DNA from 2 places in the Streptomyces sp. NPDC043726 genome. Region 2 is predicted to be linked to the other one. Evidence: predicted binding sites of a transcription regulator. Region 2 holds the regulator's gene; the other holds the start of a gene.
The links. The regulator HspR, encoded in region 2, represses chaperone genes until heat shock. The targets are predictions, from matches to a motif close to TTGAGNNNNNNNNNCTCAA.

Region 1: the regulator HspR is predicted to act here: its motif matches at 5,685-5,703, upstream of lon (endopeptidase La).

Annotation. Positions count from the first base shown of each region.
Region 1 is NZ_JBWKCI010000001.1:140,866-151,131, reverse strand. Features, by position in the region: gene AC068Z_RS00695 (hypothetical protein) at 1-151, shown strand, start outside; gene AC068Z_RS00690 (TetR/AcrR family transcriptional regulator) at 156-779, opposite strand; gene AC068Z_RS00685 (MFS transporter) at 961-2,244, shown strand; gene AC068Z_RS00680 (glycoside hydrolase family 3 protein) at 2,256-4,010, shown strand; gene AC068Z_RS00675 (sulfatase family protein) at 4,000-5,433, opposite strand; gene lon (endopeptidase La) at 5,726-8,140, shown strand; gene AC068Z_RS00665 (lysozyme) at 8,206-9,015, opposite strand; gene AC068Z_RS00660 (MarR family winged helix-turn-helix transcriptional regulator) at 9,308-9,817, shown strand; gene AC068Z_RS00655 (hypothetical protein) at 10,002-10,266, opposite strand, start outside.
Region 2 is NZ_JBWKCI010000003.1:257,178-267,443, forward strand. Features, by position in the region: gene AC068Z_RS10145 (helix-turn-helix transcriptional regulator) at 1-470, opposite strand, end outside; gene AC068Z_RS10150 (sugar ABC transporter substrate-binding protein) at 692-1,801, opposite strand; gene AC068Z_RS10155 (fibronectin type III domain-containing protein) at 2,051-3,448, shown strand; gene AC068Z_RS10160 (hypothetical protein) at 3,506-3,805, opposite strand; gene AC068Z_RS10165 (DNRLRE domain-containing protein) at 3,805-7,293, opposite strand; gene AC068Z_RS10170 (heat shock protein transcriptional repressor HspR) at 7,475-7,924, opposite strand; gene dnaJ (molecular chaperone DnaJ) at 7,931-9,109, opposite strand; gene grpE (nucleotide exchange factor GrpE) at 9,146-9,799, opposite strand; gene dnaK (molecular chaperone DnaK) at 9,796-10,266, opposite strand, start outside.

The DNA of each region.
Region 1 (10,266 bases), on a different contig from region 2:
CTACCCGCTGCCGCCGCACCCGGGGTACCCCTTCCACCCGGACAAGCGGGTCTTCCTGGCCACCCTGGCGAGGCTCCCCGCCGTCCGCCGGCCACACGTCCGCGAGGTCTACGAGCGGGTGCGGACCGGCCTGAACCCCGTCCTGTGGTGAACGGTCACAGCCCCGTTCCGTCCGTCTTGATCGAGCGCAGCAGTCGGTCGGCGTACTGGCGGAAGCGGCCCACCATGTCGAAGTCCTTCGGGTTGAGCTGCCATTGGAGCTGGAGGCCGTCCATCACGGCGGCCGTCTCCTGCGAGACCTCGACCACGTCCGTGTCCGGTTTCAGTTCCCCGCTCTGCACGGCCCGGCGCAGCGAGGCGGACATGACCTCCCCCAACTCGGCGTAGCGGCGGACGAAGTAGGGGTGGGCGGGGTGCGCCACGTCGCCCGCCTCGGCCAGCAGGACGTTGAACATCCGGGTGCGGCCGGGGCGGGCCGCGTTGTGCTCGGTGAGGCGCAGCAGGCCGGCGTAGCAGGCGGTCGCCGTGGGGAACTCCTCGGCGAAGAACCGCTCCTTGTCCTGCTCCTCGGTCCGCTCCAGGACCTGGACCAGCAGGTCCTCCTTGCTGCGGAAGTGGTGGAGCAGCCCGCCCTGGGTGATCCCCACGTCCTTGGCGATGCGGGCCAGCGAGGAGGCGTGGAAGCCCCACTGGGCGAAGTGCTCGACGGCGGCGTCGAGGATGCGGGAGCGGCGCTCGTCACCGACGGCGTACGTCCTGCGGGGTTCCCTGGGCTGCATGGCGGTCACCTTAACCGAACGGCGAAATCGATGATTACACGTGTAAGTGAGCCGTGATTTCAAGTCGTGCGCAGCATGATTCTGGCCACGCGGAGAAAACCTAGTACCTACTCGGTTTCGCTGGTTCCCTTTGCTGCCAGGTGCGGCGAGGAGGCCGCTCCCCGTCCCCCTGGAGTGCCGCATGGCCGTGAGCCACGACGCCCCGCTCGGCGCGAGAACCGCTCCCTCGCCCGAGCCCACCCAGCAGGCCGCCCCCGCCAAGCTGGTCATGACCCTCGCCTTCGCCCAGTTCGGCGCCTATCTGGCCGTACTGACCCCGGTCATGGTGACCCTCGCCCTGCGGGTCAGCCAGATCGTGCCGGAGGGCGAGCGCGGAGCCGCCCTCGGACAGGTGCTGTCCGTCGGCGCACTGCTCGCGATGCTCGGCAACCCCGTCTTCGGGGCCCTGTCCGACCGCACCACCAGCCGCTTCGGCCGCCGTCGCCCCTGGCTCACGGGCGGCATGATCACCGGGCTCGCCGGGCTCGGCGTGGTCGCCCTCGGCTCGAACGTGCCCACCCTGCTGCTCGGCTGGGCCCTCGCCCAGCTCGGCATCAACGCAGCCCTCGCCGCGCTGACCTCCTGCATCCCCGACCTGATCCCGCAGGCCCAGATGGCCAGGGTCTCCGGCCTGGTCGGCATGACCATCCCGCTCGCGATCATCGCCGGCTCGGCGCTGGCCCAGGTGTTCAGCGGCTCCATGGCCCTCGCCTTCCTCGTACCCGGCGCCATCGGCCTGGTCGCGGTGGGACTGCTGGCCGCGGTGATGACGGACCGGCCCGCGCGGGCCGGGGCCTTCGCGCCGTACAGCCTCAGGGAGTTCCTGCGCAGCTTCTGGGTCGACCCGCGCAAGCACCCCGACTTCGCCTGGAACTTCGCCGGCCGCTTCCTGGTCTTCACCGGCGCCTCCTGCGTCACCAGCTACCAGGTCTACTTCCTGATGGACCGCCTCGGATACAGCGACGACGACGTCACCGGCAAGGTGTTCACCGGGACCATCGCCATGGTGGCGGCCACCGTGCTCGGCTCCGTGCTGGGCGGGCAGCTCTCCGACCGCTCCGGGCGGCGCAAGCCGTACGTCCTCGGCTCCTCGCTGGTCATGGCCGTCAGCCTGGCAATGATCGCCGGTGCGCAGTCCTTCGGGATGTACGTCGTCGCCCTGGCCGTCTTCGGCTTCGGCGAGGGGCTCTACCTCTCCGTCGACATGGCGCTCGCCGCGGCCGTGCTCCCCAACCCCGAGGAGTCCGCCAAGGACATGGGCGTGCTGAACATCGGCAACGCCCTGCCGCAGTCCCTCGTCCCCATCGCCGCCCCGGCGCTCCTCGCGATCGGCGGCGGCGACAACTACGGCGCGCTGTTCCTGTTCGGTGCCGTCGCCGCCGTACTGGGCGCGCTCGCCGTCCAGTTCATCCGTACCGTCAAGTGAGGAATGCCCCGGTGACCACACCCCCGTACCGCGACCCGCAGGTGCCCGTCGACGAGCGTGTCGAGGATCTTCTCGCCCGGATGACGCTGGAGGAGAAGGCCGGACAGCTCTTCCACACCATGGTGGCGATGAACCCCGACGGCACCCTCGCCGAGGAAGGGCCGTTCCTGCGGTCCGGCACGACGGAGCTGGTCGCCGGGCGCCATCTGAGCCACTTCAACCTGATCGGGCAGGGCAGCGCCCGCGCCATGGCGACCTGGGCCAACCGCATGCAGGAAGTCGCGGCGAGCACCCGGCTCGGCATCCCGGTCACGCTCTCCACCGACCCCCGGCACGCCTTCACCGACAACCCGGGCGCCTCCTTCAACTCCGGCGACTTCTCCGCCTGGCCCGAGCCGCTGGGGCTCGCGGCCATCGGGGACCCGGCACTGGTGGAGCGGTTCGCGGACACCGTGCGGCGCGAGTACCTGGCCGTCGGCTTCCGGGTCGCGCTGCATCCCCAGATCGACCTGGCGACCGAGCCGCGCTGGTCCCGGCAGTCGGGCACCTTCGGATCGAGCGCCGAGACGGCGGGCGAGCTGGTGCGGGCGTACGTACGAGGACTCCAGGGCCCGGCGCTCGGCCCGGAGTCGGTCGCCGCCATGGTCAAGCACTTCCCCGGCGGCGGGCCGCAGAAGGACGGTGAGGACCCGCACTTCCCGCACGGCAAGGAGCAGGTGTACCCCGGCGGTCTGCGCGAGCACCACCTGCGGCCGTTCGTGGCCGCCGTCGAGGCCGGCTGCTCGCAGATGATGCCCTACTACGGCCAGCCCGTCGGCACCGACTGGGAGGAGGTCGGCTTCGGCTTCAACCGGGACGTCCTGACCGGGCTGCTGCGGGAACGGCTCGGCTTCGAGGGGATCATCTGCACCGACTGGGGCCTGCTCACCGACGCCGAGATCATGGGGGAGCCCGCCGAGGCGCGGGCCTGGGGCGTGGAGCACCTGACGGTGGCCGAGCGCACGGCCAAGGCCCTGCACGCCGGCTCCGACCAGTTCGGCGGCGAGGAGTGCCCCGAGGTGATCGTGGAGCTGGTGCGCGGAGGTGTCGTTCCCGAGGAGCGCATCGACCAGTCCGTACGGCGGGTGCTGCGCGAGAAGTTCGTCCTCGGGCTCTTCGAGAATCCGTACGTCGATGCCGACCGCGCCGAGGAGATCGTGGGCGCCGCCGACTTCACGGCGCTCGGGGAGGCCGCCCAGCGCCGGTCGCTGACGGTGCTGACCAACGACGGGCTCCTGCCGGTCACCGGACGGCCCCGGCTGTACGTCCAGGGCGTGGACGCCGCCACCGCGCGGGCCTACGGCGAGGTCGTCGCCGATCCGGCGGACGCGGATCTCGCCGTACTGCGCCTGCGGACGCCCCACGAACCGCGGCCCGGCCTGTTCGAGTCCTTCTTCCACTCGGGGTCACTGGCCTTCCCCGACGCCGAGTTGAAGGAGATCCTGCGCCTGCTGGAGTCGGTACCGACCCTGGTCTGCGTCAACCTGGAGCGGCCCGCCGTCCTGCCCGAGATCGCCGAGCGGGCCGCCGCCCTGGTCTCCGACTTCGGGGCCTCGGACGCCGCCCTGCTCGACGTGGCCTTCGGCCGGGCCCGGCCCGAGGGGCGGCTGCCCTTCGAACTGCCGCGCTCCATGGCGGCCGTGGCGGCGTCCCGGCCGGACGTGCCCAACGACACCGAGGACCCGGTGTTCCCCCACGGCCACGGGCTCTCCGTCCCTATGCCCTGAACTCCGGGATGCCCAGCCGCCGTTCCTCCTCCGCGCTCGCCGCGTGGAGGAGGTTGGTGAGCTGGCAGGGGTCCGCGCGCAGGTCGTAGTACTCCCGGAACAGCACCTTCCCGTCACCCAGCGTCGGACGTCCGGCGCGGTCGAGGCGGGTGCGGTGGTACTCCGTGTACTGCTCCGCCCTGCCGATGTACGACGTCCAGCTGTGGATCGGCCTTTGGTCCTGCTGGTTCCACCACCACTCGGCGAGGAGGTGGCGGCGGTCGTTGTCGCGGTTCAGCAGCGAGTGGCCGTCGTGCTCCGGGTCGGGTGGGAGGCCCGCCGCGTCCAGGAAGGTGGGCGCGATGTCGATCAGCCCCGTCAGACGGTCGTCCGCGCGAGCCGAGCCCAGACCCCCGGCGGGCCAGGACAGGAGGAACGGCACCTCCAGGCTCGGGCGGTACGGCACCGACTTGCGCAGCCAGCCGTGGTCGCCCCAGCACAGGCCGTGGTCGCTGGTGAACAGCACCAGCGTGTTCTCCAACTGGCCGAGCGCGCGCAGCTTCTCGCGGAAGTCGTGCATCGCGTCGTCCACGGACAGCAGGGTGCGCAACTGGCGGGCGCGCAGGGCGCTGCCCTCGCGGAAGGTGTGGTCCGCCGCCTGGAGGAAGGGGGGCTTGTCCCGCTTGTCCGTCTCGAAGACCGAGGGGCGGCCTTCCCACGCGGGCACGCGTGCGTGGGTGTACTTCGACTCCGGGGTGTTCGCCTCGTGCGCCGCGCGCGTGGCGACGTAGGCGAACCAGGGGCGGTCGTCCGCGCGGGAGGCCTCGATGAAGGCCAGGGCGCGGTCCTTGATGACGGTGGTGTTGTAGCCGGGGATGATCCGGACGGTGCCGTTGTCGTTGTAGTGGCCGTTGAAGTAGCGCACCGGCTCCTGGAGCAGCCACTCGTCGAAGTGGGGTGGGTCGTCGTCGGTGCGCCAGAAGTTGAGGTACTTGCCGAACAGACCGGTGCGGTAGCCCGCCTCGCGCAGCCGGCGCTGGACCGTCGTGCGCTGGTCCAGGTGGTAGGGGTGGCGGGTGTCCAGGAGGCCGTGGTGCCGGGCATGGCGGCCCGACATGACCGAGGCCCGCGAGGGCGCGCACAGCGGGGTGTTGGCGTACGCCCGATCGAAGGTGACGCCGGTGCCGCCGAGCCAGTCGACGGTACGGCGGAGCGCCCACTCCGTCTCCTTCGGCTGGTCGTCGGTGAGCACCAGGAGGACGTTGGGCCGGTCGTCCGAGCGGGGGCGGCGGCTCGCCACCGGAACCGCGGTGCGGGGTGCGGCGGGGGCCGTGCCGTCGCTTCCCCGGCTCAGGGCCCACGGCAGCGCCGCCCCCGCCGCGGCCACCACCCCGCCCGCGATCAGCGCGCGCCGGGCCGGCCCCCGCCGCTGTTGCTCGGTCATCCGCTTCCCCAAGTCCCCGTGCAGCCCGGCAGATCGTCGCACAGGCTGTGAGCGAGCTCGCAGTGTGCGGTGCGTTTCTGTGAGCGGTGCGGCCAGCGGGGAATGGGAGGCCGTCGGGGATTGGGAAGCCGTCGGGGAATGGGGTGGCCCCGGCACCTGGTTGACCGAAGAAACCTCCAGGTCACCGGAGGGCCTGCGGCTGATCGCTCAGAGCGAACGACGGTCGGGGAACATTCAAGGACTCCCGTGCATTGAGTCGGCATAACTCAACTTGACTGCCGAAGGGGAGATCATGGCTTCGACGTCTACCTCGCTCACCCTGCCTGTGCTGCCGCTCGACGACGAGGTCGTGCTGCCCGGAATGGTGGTCCCGCTGGACTTGAACGACGCCGATGTACGCGCCGCGGTGGAGGCCGCCCAGGCCGCCGCCCGGTCCCAGCCGGGAAAGCCCAGGGTGCTGCTGGTGCCGCGGATCGACGGCACCTACGCGAGCACCGGTGTGCTCGGCACCGTCGAACAGGTCGGCCGGCTCGCCGACGGTGACCCGGGCGCGCTGATCCGCGGCCGTGGCCGCGTGCGGATCGGTGCCGGGACGACCGGCCCCGGCGCCGCCCTGTGGGTCGAGGGCCTGCGGATCGACGACAGCGCCCCGGACCCGCTGCCGGGACAGGTCACCGAACTGGTGAAGGAGTACAAGGCGCTCGCCACCGCCTGGCTGCGCAAGCGCGGCGCCTGGCAGGTCGTGGACCGGGTGCAGGCCATCGACGACGTGTCCGCGCTCGCCGACAACTCCGGTTACTCGCCCTTCCTCACCACCGAGCAGAAGGTGGAGCTGCTGGAGACCGCCGACCCGGTGGCCCGGCTGAAGCTCGCCACCCAGCAGCTGCGCGACCACCTCGCCGAGCAGGACGTCGCCGAGACCATCGCCAAGGACGTCCAGGAGGGCGTCGACAAGCAGCAGCGCGAGTTCCTGCTCCGCCGCCAGCTGGAGGCCGTGCGCAAGGAGCTGCGCGAGCTGAACGGCGAGGCGGAGGGGGAGGAGTCCGACGACTACCGGGCCCGCGTCGAGGCCGCCGACCTGCCCGAGAAGGTCCGCGAGGCGGCCCTGAAGGAGGTCGACAAGCTGGAGCGGTCCAGCGACCAGTCGCCCGAGGGCTCGTGGATCCGCACCTGGCTGGACACCGTTCTGGAACTGCCGTGGAACGAGCGGACCGAGGACGCCTACGACATCCAGGGCGCCAAGGGCGTGCTGGACGCCGAGCACGCCGGTCTCGAGGACGTGAAGGAGCGGATCACCGAGTACCTGGCGGTGCGCAAGCGCCGTAGCGACCGGGGCCTGGGCGTCGTCGGCGGGCGGCGCGGCGGCGCGGTGCTGGCCCTCGTGGGACCCCCCGGCGTCGGCAAGACGTCGCTCGGCGAGAGCGTGGCCCACGCGATGGGCCGGAAGTTCGTCCGGGTCGCCCTCGGCGGCGTCCGCGACGAGGCGGAGATCCGCGGCCACCGGCGTACGTACGTCGGCGCGCTGCCCGGGCGGATCGTGCGGGCCGTCAAGGAGGCCGGGTCGATGAACCCGGTGGTCCTGCTCGACGAGATCGACAAGGTGGGCTCCGACTTCCGGGGCGACCCGGCGGCGGCCCTGCTGGAGGTCCTGGACCCGGCGCAGAACCACACCTTCCGGGACCACTACCTGGAGGTGGAGCTGGACCTGTCGGACGTCGTCTTCCTCGCGACGGCGAACGTCCTGGAGGCCATCCCCGAGGCTCTGCTCGACCGTATGGAGCTGGTCCGCCTGGACGGCTACACCGAGGACGAGAAGGTCGTCATCGCCCGGGACCACCTGCTGCCGCGCCAGCTGGAGCGGGCGGGCCTGAACACCGACGAGGTCGTCATCGACGAGAGCGCGCTGCGCAAGCTCGCCGGCGAGTACACCCGCGAGGCGGGTGTGCGCACCCTGGAGCGCTCCATCGCGCGGCTGCTCCGCAAGGTCGCGGCCCAGCACGAACTCGGTGAGCGGGAGCTGCCCTTCACCGTGACGGACGGCGATCTGCGCGGTCTGATCGGGCGCCCCCACCACGTGCCCGAGTCGGCCCAGGACCCGGCGGAGCGCCGTACGGCGGTGCCGGGCGTGGCGACCGGTCTCGCGGTCACCGGAGCGGGCGGCGACGTGCTCTTCGTGGAGGCGTCCCTGGCCGACCCGGAGACGGGCGCGGCGGGTCTGACGCTGACCGGCCAGCTGGGTGACGTGATGAAGGAGTCGGCGCAGATCGCGCTGTCCTTCCTGCGCTCGCACGGCGCCGAACTGGAACTGCCGGTCGGCGACCTGAAGGACCGGGGCGTGCACATCCACTTCCCGGCGGGCGCGGTGCCGAAGGACGGGCCGAGCGCGGGCATCACGATGACGACGGCACTGGCGTCGCTGCTGTCGGGCCGGCTGGTCCGCACGGACGTCGCCATGACGGGCGAGGTCTCCCTGACCGGCCGGGTGCTGCCGATCGGCGGGGTGAAGCAGAAGCTGCTGGCCGCGCACCGGGCGGGCGTCACGACCGTCATCATCCCCAAGCGCAACGAGCCCGACCTCGACGACGTCCCCGCCGAGGTCCTGGACAAGCTCGACGTCCACGCCGTGACGGACGTCCGCCAGGTCCTCGACCTGGCCCTGTCCCCGGCCACGAGCGGCGCGACGCCGGAGGTTCCGGTGGCGGCGTGACGGACGCCACCGGTTCAGGGCGAGGGCCCGGGTCCCGTGAGGGAGCCTGGGCCCTCGTCGTGCGCTCAGCCGTACGCCAGGGCCTGGACGCGGTCCAGGGCGCCGTTGAACCTGTCGTGGTCACCGACCGTCGGCCCGGTCGAGGTGTACTGCCACATCGTGTGGTTGCTCCACCCGGCCGGCAGTGTTCCCACCGTCGTCGCGTAGCGGGCGATCCACAGGGGGTTGGCGGCCCCGAAGCCGGAGTAGTTGCCCGTGCACTGGGTCCACCAGCTCGTGGCCGTGTAGATCACGGCGTGGCGGCCCGTGCGGGCCTTGTACTGGTTCAGGAAGTCGCGGATCCAGGCGACCATGCCGGCCTGGCTCTTGCCGTAGCAGGCGGCACCGTAGGGGTTCCACTCGATGTCCAGCGCGCCGGGGAGGGTCCGGCCGTCCCGGGACCAGCCGCCGCCGTGGTCGACGAAGTAGTTCGCCTGCGTCGCGCCGGACGTGGTGTCCGGGGTGGCGAAGTGGTAGGCGCCGCGGATCATGCCGACGTCGTAGGAGCCGTTGTACTGCCGGCCGAAGTACGGGTTCGTGTAGTACGTGCCCTCCGTGGCCTTCGCATAGGCCCACTTCACGCCGCTGCTCCAAAGGGTGGACCAGGCCACGTCGCCCTGGTGGGAGGAGACGTCGACGCCCTCCGACTGGGAAGCGCGGGTGTCATGGGGCAGACCGTGGACGCCGTCGTGGGCCGCGACGCCCATACCCATGTAGGCGGAGCCCCGGTCCGGGGATTCGGCGGCCGGGGAGGGGGTGGCGAGTACCGGCGAGAGCGCGGTGAGCAGTGCTCCGACGAGGAGAAGACGGAGCGGGCCGGGTCTGTGCACGGGCATGACGTGCCTCCGAAGGCTCGGTGATGCGCTGAGACGCACGGTGCGACAAGGACGGTGCGTGAGGACGGAGGCCGGCCGGGTCGTCGTTGGCCCGCTGTTGGTCCACCGTCCGAAGATGCTGCCATGGGCATGCCAGGCAGTGCCTGTTGAGGACGCTGCGGACGGGGGTCGGCGGGTGGAAGAGGGCCTGGAGGCTGCCGTTGGTCTACGCCTGAGAAATACTGACGGAGCTGGGGCGATGGCGCCATTTGACGGAAACTTTCAGAGCTGGGAAACCGAGGCAGGGGCTGACGTGCGCGAAGACGGGAACGGCGACGGACGTCGAGTCGGATCCGGGGTGCCCGCGGGAGTGCCCGGGCGTGGTGTGGAGCAGCCCGAGTTCCTGTCCCTGGAGCGGGAGTTGACCGTGCTGCTGCGCCGGGCCCGGGCCAGCCAGGGGGAGATGGCCCGGGAGGTCCATCCGGACCTGGAGTCGGCGGCGTACGGGCTGCTGATCCGCCTGGACGAGTGCGGGCGGCAGCGCGCGACCGAGCTGGCCGCCTACATCGGCGTCGGCAAGGCCACCATGTCCCGCCAGCTGCGCGCCCTGGAGGACCTGGGCCTGGTCGCCCGCGAGCCCGACCCCGCCGACGGCCGGGCCTGGCTGGTCCACCTCACCGAGGAGGGCCGCGGGCGGGTGAGCAAGGTACGGGAGGCCCGGCGGGCCCGGTACGCCCGCCGGCTCTCCGGCTGGGACCCCCGTGAGGTCTCGGAACTGGCCCGGCTGCTCAACCAGCTGAACGAGGAGATGGAGCAGGGCTGAGCCCGCGCCCGCCTGCCCGCGATGTCGCCCTCGTCCTCCTGGCGCGCGACCCCCGGACCGCGTCCGCGTCCACTCGGGTGAATCTCGACCCAGCAGGGGCTGCCGAACCCGACGTACCGGCGGAAGAACGTCCGCGATCGACCCGCCCCGACGCCTCGGCAGGCGCCCGCCGGACCCCACCCGGCTAGAACTCCACGAACGCCACCGTCGCGTCGTCGTGCGTCTTGCTCCGGTGCAGGAACCGCCGCTCGGTGTCCGCCAGTTCCAGCGCCCGCACCCGGTCGACCAGCGCCTGCGCCCCCTCCTTGCGTACGACGCCGAAGAGGTCCCCCCAGTCACCGGCGCCGAACTTCTCCACCCAGCGCGTGGCGCCGTCCGTGCAGGCGGCCAGGGCGCGGACGCCGGAGCGGGGCAGGGTCCCGGTCACCGCCCTGGCCGCCACCGCGGGA
Region 2 (10,266 bases):
TGCAGGCCCTCCGTCAGCTCGTGCTCGGGGCGGATGCCGCCCGGCTGCACGGTCAGCACCTCCGCCGTGCAGGCCTCGGTCGCCGCGTCCATGGCCGCCTGGATCCGGGACAGCCCGTCCAGGACCCGGATCGCGCTGCCCTCCGCCGAGGCGTTCTGGGCCGGCGGGCCGAGGCCCGCGTACCACTCGAAGGCCGCGACCGCCGAGCCCATCCGCCGCTGGCTCGCGCTGACCTCGTCGTAGACCCCGCGCAGCAGCCGGGTCATGACCTCCTGCGGGGACGTGGGCACCAGCCAGGCCATGTCGTCGGGGTCGGGGTGCAGCAGAGCGAGTTCCAGCAGACAGGGCACCGCCTCCGCGTCCTCGCGGGGCACGCGACCGCGCCGTACGGCCCGGGAATACACCCGATCCCCGGCCTCGCACAGTCGGTCAGCACCGTGTGGATGCCCGTCCGTCCCGTGCCCGGCCATCGCCCATCCCACCCCCGGTTCCCGCGTGTTCCGATGCAGCGCAACTATGCGCGGACGGGACGTGCTCCGCAACACGCCTCGACGCCCCGCACGGCCCGCCTGGCCCGGGTGTGTCCCCTTATGAGAACCCTCCGCGAAGGCTCCGTTTCCGGACACGCGAAACGGCCCGGTCCGCTGTCGGACCGGGCCGTGATCAGGCCTTCGTACGGCTCTTGTACGGCCTACTCGTTCAGGCCGATCTCCGCGCACGCCTCCTGGTACTTGGCGGCGCAGATCTCGGAGAGCTTGTAGATGCCGTCGTTGACGACGGTGTCCTTGATGTTCTCCTGGGTCAGCGCGACCACGGGGACGAGCTGGGCCGGGATCTCTTTGGTGGTGGGGCTGTCGACCCGGTCCGCGGTGAGGGAGTCGAACTTGATGTCCTTGCCCTGGACCTTCGCCACGGCCATCTCGGCGGCGGCCTCGGCCTCCTCCGGGTAGGACTTGTACACGCTCATGTACTGCTCGCCGGTGACGATCCGCTGCACGGCGTCGAGTTCGGCGTCCTGGCCGGTGATCGGCGGCAGCTCGGTGACGCCCGCGGCCTCCAGGGCCTTGATGACACCGCCGGCCATGCCGTCGTTGGCGGAGTAGACGGCGGCGATGTTGTCGACGCCGATCGCCTCGATCGCCTGGGTCATGTTGGCCTCGGCGTTCTCCGGCTTCCAGTCCTTGGTGTCGTAGGACTTGGCGATCGTCACCTGGCCGTTGAGCTCGGAGAGGGCGCCCGCCTTGAACTGCTTGGCGTTGGGGTCGGTGGGCGAGCCGTTCATCATGACGACCTTGGTGGAGGTGTCGACGTCGGCGCCGAGCGCGGCGATCAGGGAGCGGCCCTGGACCTCGCCGACCAGCTCGTTGTCGAAGGAGATGTACGCGTCGATCGGACCCTCGGCGAGGCGGTCGTAGGCGATGACCGGGATGCCGGCGTCCTTGGCCTTCTGGACGTCGGGCGCGATGGCCTTGGAGTCCACGGCGTCCAGCAGGATGACGTCGACCTTGTCGTCGATCATCTTCTGCATCTGGGTGCTCTGCGTGGCGGCGCTCGCGTCGGCGTTGGCGTAGGCGACCGAGCCCTTGTTCTCGGTGAGCTCGGCCACCTTCGCGCGGATGATGGGGTGGTCGAACTTGTCGTACCGGCTGTTGGCCGTCTCCGGCAGCAGCAGTCCCACCGTGATGTCGTTGCCCTTGGTCGGGCTCGCGTCGGCGCTGTCCCCCGTCACCCCGAGGGCGCCGCAGGCGGACAGCGAGAGGGTCATCGAGGACGCGGCCACGCATATGGCGATACGACGCATTGGGGAGCTCACTTCTGGTGCCTTCCGGACGCGGGCGCAGCATTGCGACCCAGCTGACTGAAAAGCCAACGCGGCACCGCCCCCCAGCGTCAAGCGGAATCACTTAACGAGTCCGCAACACCACGCTCCGCTTGGCTTGTGAAGGTCTGGCGGAACCCCCTCCAACTGGCCTTTACCTCCCCTCCGTACAACCAACCCGATCCTCCGTGAGTCGTGATCACGACAGTCCACGACCCACCAGAGGACCGAATGAACCCAGCCAGAAGCGCGGCCGTCACGGTCGTGCTCGCCACCGCGGCAGGCCTTGTCACCGCCGTCGCGGCACCCGCCTCCGCGGCGACCACCTGCACCTCCCCGGTCTTCAAGCGGACGTTCTACGCGAACACCACCTTCTCCGGCACACCGAAGAAGACCGACTGCGACAGCACGATCGACCAGAACTGGGGCACCGGCGCCCCGGCCACGGGTCTGCCGGGCAACGGCTTCGGCGTGCGGTGGAGCGTGACCCGGGACTTCGGGTCCGGCGGGCCTTTCACCCTCAGCGCCTCCGGGCTGGACGGCATCCGGGTCTACGTCGACGGCGACCTGAAGATCAACCTCTGGAAGAACGTCTCGACGACGGTGTCCAGGACGGTCAACCTCGACCTCCCCAAGGGCAAGCACGCCCTGCGGATCGACTACGTCAACTGGACCGGCTCCGCCAAGGTCAAGTTCGGTTACACGCCCCGCACTTCGGCCTCCGTCGACAAGGTCGCCCCGCTCACCCCGGCGGGCGCCGCCGTCTCCTACGACCAGGCCACCGGCAAGGCCGGGCTGACCTGGACGAAGAACAAGGAGATGGACCTCGCGGGGTACCGGGTCTACCGGCGGGCGAAGGGCGGCTCGTTCCCCGGCACTCCGCTGGCGACGACGACGTCGACGTCGTACACCGACGCGACCCTCCCCGTGACCGGCGCCGCCTACGAGTACACCGTCCGCGCCTACGACAAGGCCGGGAACGTGTCGTCGGGAACGGCTCCCCTGGCCGTCACCACCGCGGACCGGACGGCGCCGGGTGTGCCGGGCGGGCTGAGCGCGGCCTCCGAGATGGACGGGCTCCGGGTCAGGTGGACCGCCGTCGCGGGGGCGGACTCCTACCGGGTGTACCGGGCGACGACGGCGGACGGGACGTACACGAAGGTCGGCGCCACCGCCGAGACCTCCTTCGCCGACACCTCGACCACGGAGGACGCCACCTACCACTACCGGGTGACCGCACTCGACGCGGCGGGCAACGAGTCCGCGCGGTCCACCTCCGTCAGCGGCGAGGGCCCGGACCTCACCCCGCCGTCCGCGGTGACCGGGGTGACCGTCGTCCCGACCGAGTACGGCTTCCACGTCAGCTGGGACCCCAACCCCACGCCCGACCTGGCGCGTTACGTCGTCCGCCGGGGCGAGCTGTGGGGCGACGAGGAGGAGCGCGTGTGCTCCCTGTACCCCGGCTTCTACGTCTCCGCCGAGACCACCTCGTACGCGTACGAGACCGTCCCTGACGGCGAGGAGAGCTGCTTCATCGTCGACGCCGTCGACGACGACGGCAACTCCTCCTTCCAGTGGACCGGCGAGGCCCAGATCGTCATCGCGACGGAGCTGGACCTGACGCAGTAACCGGAAGAAGCCGGGCCCGTGGAGACGGGCCCGGCTTCCTTCACCGCTGGTGACGCCTCACCAGAGCGAGATGTACGGCGACATCGCCGGGTACCACGCCAGCGCGAGGCACGGCAGCAGGCACACCCGCGCCGCCGTCAGCGACCAGCCGACCCGCCGGGGCCACAGCTGCTCGCGCGTGACCAGGGCCAGGGTCAGCAGCAGCGAGACCGCGAGCCCGACGCTGGACCACTCCATGTACGGGACGTCCGCGAGGAAGACGTACGGGTCATCACGCCAGGTCCACAGGGTCCGGGCGACGAGAAGGGTCAGGACCGCCTCCGCGGCGACGATCCACACCTTGGGTCCCGGCCGCATCAGTACCACTCCGGCTGGGGACGGTAGATCCAGATCTTCATCTTCGGCTGGGCGCTCTTCTGGGCCGACAGGGCGCGGTACTTGTAGTTCTTGTTGTGCTGGGTCACGTAGATCTTCCCGTTGCTGATCTTGCTGATGATCGAGGCGTGGTCGACCTTTCCGTCGTTCGTCCAGTCGTAGAAGACGATGTCACCGGTGAACGCGTTGCTCGTGTTCCGCTTGGAGTGCAACATGTGCCGCTCCATGAAGGTCTTCAGGTAGGACGCGTTGATCCAGGTCCAGGTCTCGTCGTGGATCCAGTTGTTCGGCTTGCGCCACCAGTAGTCCTTGCTCTTGTGGTTCTCGTCCCCGGAGCCCTTCATCCTGATGCTGCCGCCATGGTGCATCGCCCGGGAGACGAAGTTGGTGCAGTCCTGGCCGTACATGGCCGGCGCGTTCCAGTTGCTCACGGCCCAGGTCGCCGCGCCGGTGCGCAGGTAGGAGCCGGCCTGCTGAGCCCCGTAGGCGACCTGCGTGGTGTCGCTGCCGGTGTCCGTGGAGTCGCCGTCGAACGCCGAGGGTTCGAGACCGTCCGCGGGGAGGCCCGCGTCGACGGCGTTGGCGAAGTCGTCCAGTGCGGCGGCGGTCGGCCGCACCACTACCTCCTTGGCGGACGCGGTGACCGCCGAGAGCAGCACCGGTTCCGCGCCGGCGGAGAAGGTGTAGCGCATCTCGGTCGCGCCGGTCTGGTCGGTCGGATCGGCGGTCGCGGTGCTGACGTCGGTGACGATGGTGTCCGCGGTGTGCACCGTCGCGCGCAGGGTGACCTTCGTGCCGTCGGCCGACGGGATGGCCAGGACGTCGGTGAAGGTGGCCTCGGGCGAGACGTTGTCCGAGTCGTCCTCGGAGCCCGCGACCCGCTCCCGCAGCAGCGCCTCCTGCTCCTTGGCGAGCCGGCCGGCGAACTGGGCGCCGTACGCGCTGTTGGCGGCGGCGTCGTTCGCGTCCACATAGCTGCCCTGGACGAGGCCGCCCCGGGCGGAGTGGTACGCCTGCACGGCCGTCGAGTACACGTCCGTACCGCCCGGCACGGCCGCCGGGACGATGCCGCCCGACGTGGCCGCCGGCCCGGTGCCGTAGGCGTTCTTGCCGGTCACCTTGAAGGTGTGGGTGACGTCTCCGGCGTCCGCGTTCAGGTCGTCGAAGACGGCCGCCAGGCCCGTAGTGGTCCTGGTGCCGACCGTCGTGCCGTCGGAGGCCAGCGCGGTGACGGTGTAGGTCACCACGTCGTCCGGCTCACCGGTGAACTCGGCCGCGGACCACGTCACCAGGGCGCCGTGCTCCCCGGGCACCGCCTTGAGGTCGGTCACCGCCGCGGGCGCGGTGCCGGTGGTGCCGGTGGGCGCGGGCTCCTCGGTCACGTCGAGCGTGAACGTCTGCAGCGCGCCGTAGGCCGAGCAGACGGCGCCCGCGCAGGCCCGCATCTTCCACCGGTACGTCGAGCCGTCGGTCAGCAGCCCGTCCGGAACCTTGGCAACCGCCCGGTCGCCGTCCTGCACGGAGGCGGTGAGGGGCTCGCCCACGGCGGTGCCGGAAGCGTCGTAGAGCAGGTACTCGGCGGACACGGCTCCCCGGCCGGCGGCCGAGACGATGCCGGTGAGCAGTGGCGTCGCGGTCTCGGTGGCACCGGTCGCGAGGTCGCTCGGCACCTCGGGCACGGCGGCCTTGGAGGTGTCGACGGTGAACGTCTTCCACGCGCTCCAGGCCGTCGAGTAGTCGGTCCCGTCGAAGGCCCGGGCCCGCACGCGCAGGTGCTTGCCGTCCGGCAGCGGGTTCTCCACCGGTACGGCGAGGGTGGCGACCTCCATGGTGTCGACGTACGGGGTGTCCGTGGTCAGCGTGTACGTCGTGTCGTTGTACGCCGGGTCCGGCTCGATGGCGTACTGGGCGCGCGCCCGCTGCGGATCGCCGTCGTTCACGAGCGTCGACAGCACGGGCGTGGTCGAGGTGACGACGCCGGTGCCGGTGACAGGGGCCGGCGTGGGGGCGGCCGGGACCTCCGGGTACGTGTTGTACGTGATCGTCAGGTGCGGTTCCGTCGAGCCGTCGCCGGAGACGTGGTTCGCGGAGTGGAAGCGCCGCCAGGTGTAGGAGTCGGTCTCGTCCACGCCCCGGACCATCAGGCCGTGGTTGGCGGTGCCGCTCGTCCACGCCTTGACGATGGTGTCGATGTCGAAGTTGAGCGTGCCGGCCGGGCAGTCCGCCGAGTAGCCCTTGGCCGCGGTGTTGATCACCTGTCCGGTGGTGGTCGCGGCCGGCGGGTCGGCCCAGGTGACCGCGGACGACGTCCAGGGCTCCGTGACCCGGCGCACGGCGGTGCCGGTGCCCACCGTGCAGGCGGAGGACCAGTACGAGTACAGGGCCAGGTTGGTGTCGATGACGTGGACGCCCTCGTAGCCCGACAGGTCGAACTTCAGGAAGGAGCGGGCGACGGTCCCGCCCGCGTTGTACGTGCCCGACTTCAGCTCGGTCGAGGAGACCTGGGAGTCCGGGTAGTTGGTGGCCACCCAGGTGTCGGTGCTGACCGCGAGCGTGGTGGTCGGGTCGACGGTGACCGGGTAGGTCAGTTCCTGCTCGAAGTAGGCGGCCTCGGGGCGCAGGACGAGGGTCTGCGAGCCGTCGGCCGCGGTCTCGATCTCGGTGTCCACCGCAGCGAGGTGCTTCGACTCGCCGGACCGCTTGTCGACGGAGGAGTCCCACATCATCGGCGCCGGGGCCTCGGCGACCAGCTTGCCCGCGCTGTTCTTCAGCAGCAGCCGCCCGGAGTCCGCCTCGGAGAGGGTCAGGCCCTCGAGGGTGACCGGGATGCGGTAGGTGAGGTCTTCGCTGGGCGCCTCGTCGAGGAGCACGTTCTGGGAGAAGCCCTGCTTGAGGGCGGTGACCGTCAGGGTCTGCCCGTCGCCCAGGTCGTAGGAGGCGGTGTCGTCCTGCACCGTCGGCGTGGGCAGGGTCTCCTCCCAGCCCAGCGCCATGGAGGCGCCGCCCTTGGCGACGGAGGCCAGCTTCCTGTCGCCGCCGTCGGAGACGGTGATGTCGGCGGCCGCCGTCTCCGGTTCCAGTGCCGTGCCCTCGTCGGCGAGCTCGGTGTCGATGTAACTCCAGGACCCGTCGGCCTGCTTGACCCGCACCGGCCCCGCGTAGGTCTCGGCGGTCAGCGTGCCGTCGGGGTTCACGTACACCGAGGAGGTCTCGGTGCGCTGGGAGAGCAGCTCGATGCGCCGGTTCTGGATCCTGGCGTTGCGCCGGGCGGCCTCCTCCTCGCTCAGCCCGAGCAGCTTGGCTATGTCGGGCTTGTCGTCGCCGAGCGTGACAGCCTGGGCGGGGCTGTTCACGATGGGGTCGGCGGCCGGCGCTGGGAGGGACGCGAGCGAGGGGTCGCCGGTGAGAAAGCCGGCCAGCGTCAGCGCCGCGGCGGCCTGGAGCCACCGTCTTCGGTTGGTGCGTGGCACTCCAACTCCTTGTCAGGGCCCCCTGTGGTCATGAGGGGGCGGAGTGCGAGGTATACCGGTGATCTTGGCCGGATGGAGATTATGTGACTGAAAAGTGATCATGTTCGGGGCGCCGCGTGGCGGAATGCCGAAGGGGCCGTGGGTGTGAAACCCACGGCCCCTTCCAGGATGTGATCCGGCGTCAGTCGTTCTGCTGTCGCTTCGGTCGCCACACGACCAGCGCGCTGGTCTGCTGCACCTCCTGGTACGGCACCAGGTCACGGCGGTACGAGGCGTGCACCGCGGCCTCCCGCTGCTGCATCGTGGCGGCGGCGCCGTCGAGGGCCGACTGGAGCTCGGCCACCCGGTTCTGCAGAGCGGCGACCTGGTTCTCCAGCTCGATGATCCGCTTGATGCCGGCCAGGTTGATGCCCTCGTCCTGCGACAACTGCTGGACGGTGCGCAGCAGTTCGATGTCGCGGGCCGAGTAGCGGCGGCCCCGGCCGGCCGTGCGGTCCGGAGACACCAGGCCAAGACGGTCGTACTGGCGCAGTGTCTGCGGGTGCAGGCCGGACAGCTGGGCCGCCACCGAGATGACGTAGACCGGGGTCTCCTCGGTCAGTTCATACGGATTGCGTCGACGGCCGTCCATCTGGCATCAAGCTCCCTTCGCGGCCTGGAACAGCTCCGCCCGCGGATCCTCACCCGCGGTCGCCTCGCGATACGCCTCAAGCGCGTCACGAGCCTTCCCCGTCACGTCCTTCGGGACACTCACCTCGACGGTGACCAGCAGATCCCCGCGGGTGCCGTCCTTGCGGACCGCGCCCTTGCCCCGGGCGCGCATGGTGCGGCCGTTGGGCGTGCCGGGCGGCAGCTTCAGGGTGACCGGCGGTCCGCCCAGGGTCGGGACCCTGACCTCACCGCCGAGAGCCGCCTCCGGATACGTCACCGGAACCGTCACCGTCAGGTTGTCGCCCTTGCGGCCGAAGACCGGGTGCGTGTCCACGTGCACCGTGACGTACAGGTCACCGGACGGGCCGCCCCGCTCGCCGGGCGCGCCCTTGCCGCGCAGCCGGATGCGCTGGTTGTCGCTGACCCCCGCCGGGATGCGCACCTGCATGGTCCGCGAGGACTTCGCGCGACCGCTGCCCTTGCAGACCTCGCAGGGGGTCTCGGCCATCAGACCGCGGCCCTTGCAGTCCGGGCAGGGGTCGGTCAGCGAGAATCCGCCGCCCGAGCCCCGGGCCACCTGTCCGGTGCCGACACAGGTCGGGCACACCCGCGGGTTGCCGTTCTTGTCGCCGGTGCCGGAACAGGCCTTGCAGGGAGCCTGCGAGGACATCCGCAGCGGAACGGTCGCGCCCTCGATCGCCTCGGTGAAGGTGAGCGTCACCTCGGTGTCGATGTCCTGGCCCCGCCGGGGCTGCACCCGGCCGGTGCCCGAGCCGCCCCGGTTGAACAGTCCCCCGAAGACGTCACCGATGCCGCCGCCGAAGCCGCCGGAGGCCCCGCCGCCCTGGGCGCCGCCTCCGAAGAGGTCGCCCAGGTCGAAGTTGAACGAGCCGCCGCCCGCCCCCGGCCCCGGACGGAACCCGCCGTTGCCGAAGAGGGCGCGCGCCTCGTCGTACTCCTTGCGCTTCTTGGGGTCGCCGAGGATGTCGTTGGCCTCGGAGATCTCCTTGAAGCGCTCCTCGGCCTTGGCGTTGCCCTTGTTGGCGTCCGGGTGGAACTCGCGGGCGAGCTTCCGGTACGCCTTCTTGATCTCGGCCTCGGTGGCGTCCTTGGGGACGCCGAGGACCTTGTAGTAGTCCTTCTCGATGAAGTCCTTGGTGCTCATCCCCGACGTCCCTCCTTCCTGTCGGAAACTACGACCTCAGCCCTCCTCAGGGCCGTTGTCCTTCTCCTCGGCGGCCTCGGACGCCTCCTCGGCCTTGACGGTCTGCGCGCCCGGCTGCGGTTCGGCGACGGCCACCCGCGCGGGGCGGATGGTGCGCTCGCCGATGCGATACCCCGGCTGGAGGATCGCGACGCAGGTCGTCTCGGTGACGTCCGGGGCGTAGCTGTGCATCAGGGCCTCGTGGATCGTCGGGTCGAAGGGCTCGCCCTCCTTGCCGAACTGCTGCAGACCCATCTTCGCCGCGACGGTCTCCAGCGACTCCGCGACGGACTTGAATCCGCCGAGGAGCTCGCCGTGTTCCCGGGCGCGGCCGATGTCGTCGAGCACGGGCAGGAGCTCGGTCAGGAGGTTCGCGATGGCGATCTCCCGCACCGTGATCCGGTCCCGCTCCACGCGGCGGCGGTAGTTCTGGTACTCGGCCTGGAGCCGCTGGAGGTCCGCGGTGCGCTCACCGAGCGCGGTACGGACCTGGTCCAGCTGCGCGACCAGAGCGGCATCTGCGGTTACGTCCCCGGCCGGGGCCGCCCCCTCACCGCTGGGCGGGGTGGCGGCCTTCGCCTCGGCGTCTTCGGGGGTGGCGCCGGAGGGGACGTCGGGCTTCTCCTCGAAGCCCGGGGTCTCCTCCGTCACGCGGCACCGTCCTTGCGCTCGTCGTCGACGATCTCGGCGTCGACGACGTCGTCGTCGGCCTTCGGGGCCTCGTCACCGGCGGCGGCACCGCCGGCGGCCTGGGCGCCCTGGGCGTCCGCGTACATGGCCTGGCCGAGCTTCTGCGAGACCGCGGCGACCTTCTCGGTGGCGGTGCGGATCTCGGCGGTGTCCTCGCCCTTGAGCGCGGCCTTCAGCTCCTCGACGGAGGCCTCGACCTCGGTCTTGATCTCGCCCGGGACCTTGTCCTCGTTGTCCTTGAGGAACTTCTCGGTCTGGTAGACGAGCTGCTCGCCCTGGTTGCGGACCTCGGCGGCCTCGCGGCGCTTGTGGTCCTCCTCCGCGTACTGCTCGGCCTCCTGGCGCATGCGGTCGACCTCGTCCTTCGGCAGCGAGGAGCCGCCGGTGACGGTCATCTTCTGCTCCTTGCCCGTGCCCAGGTCCTTGGC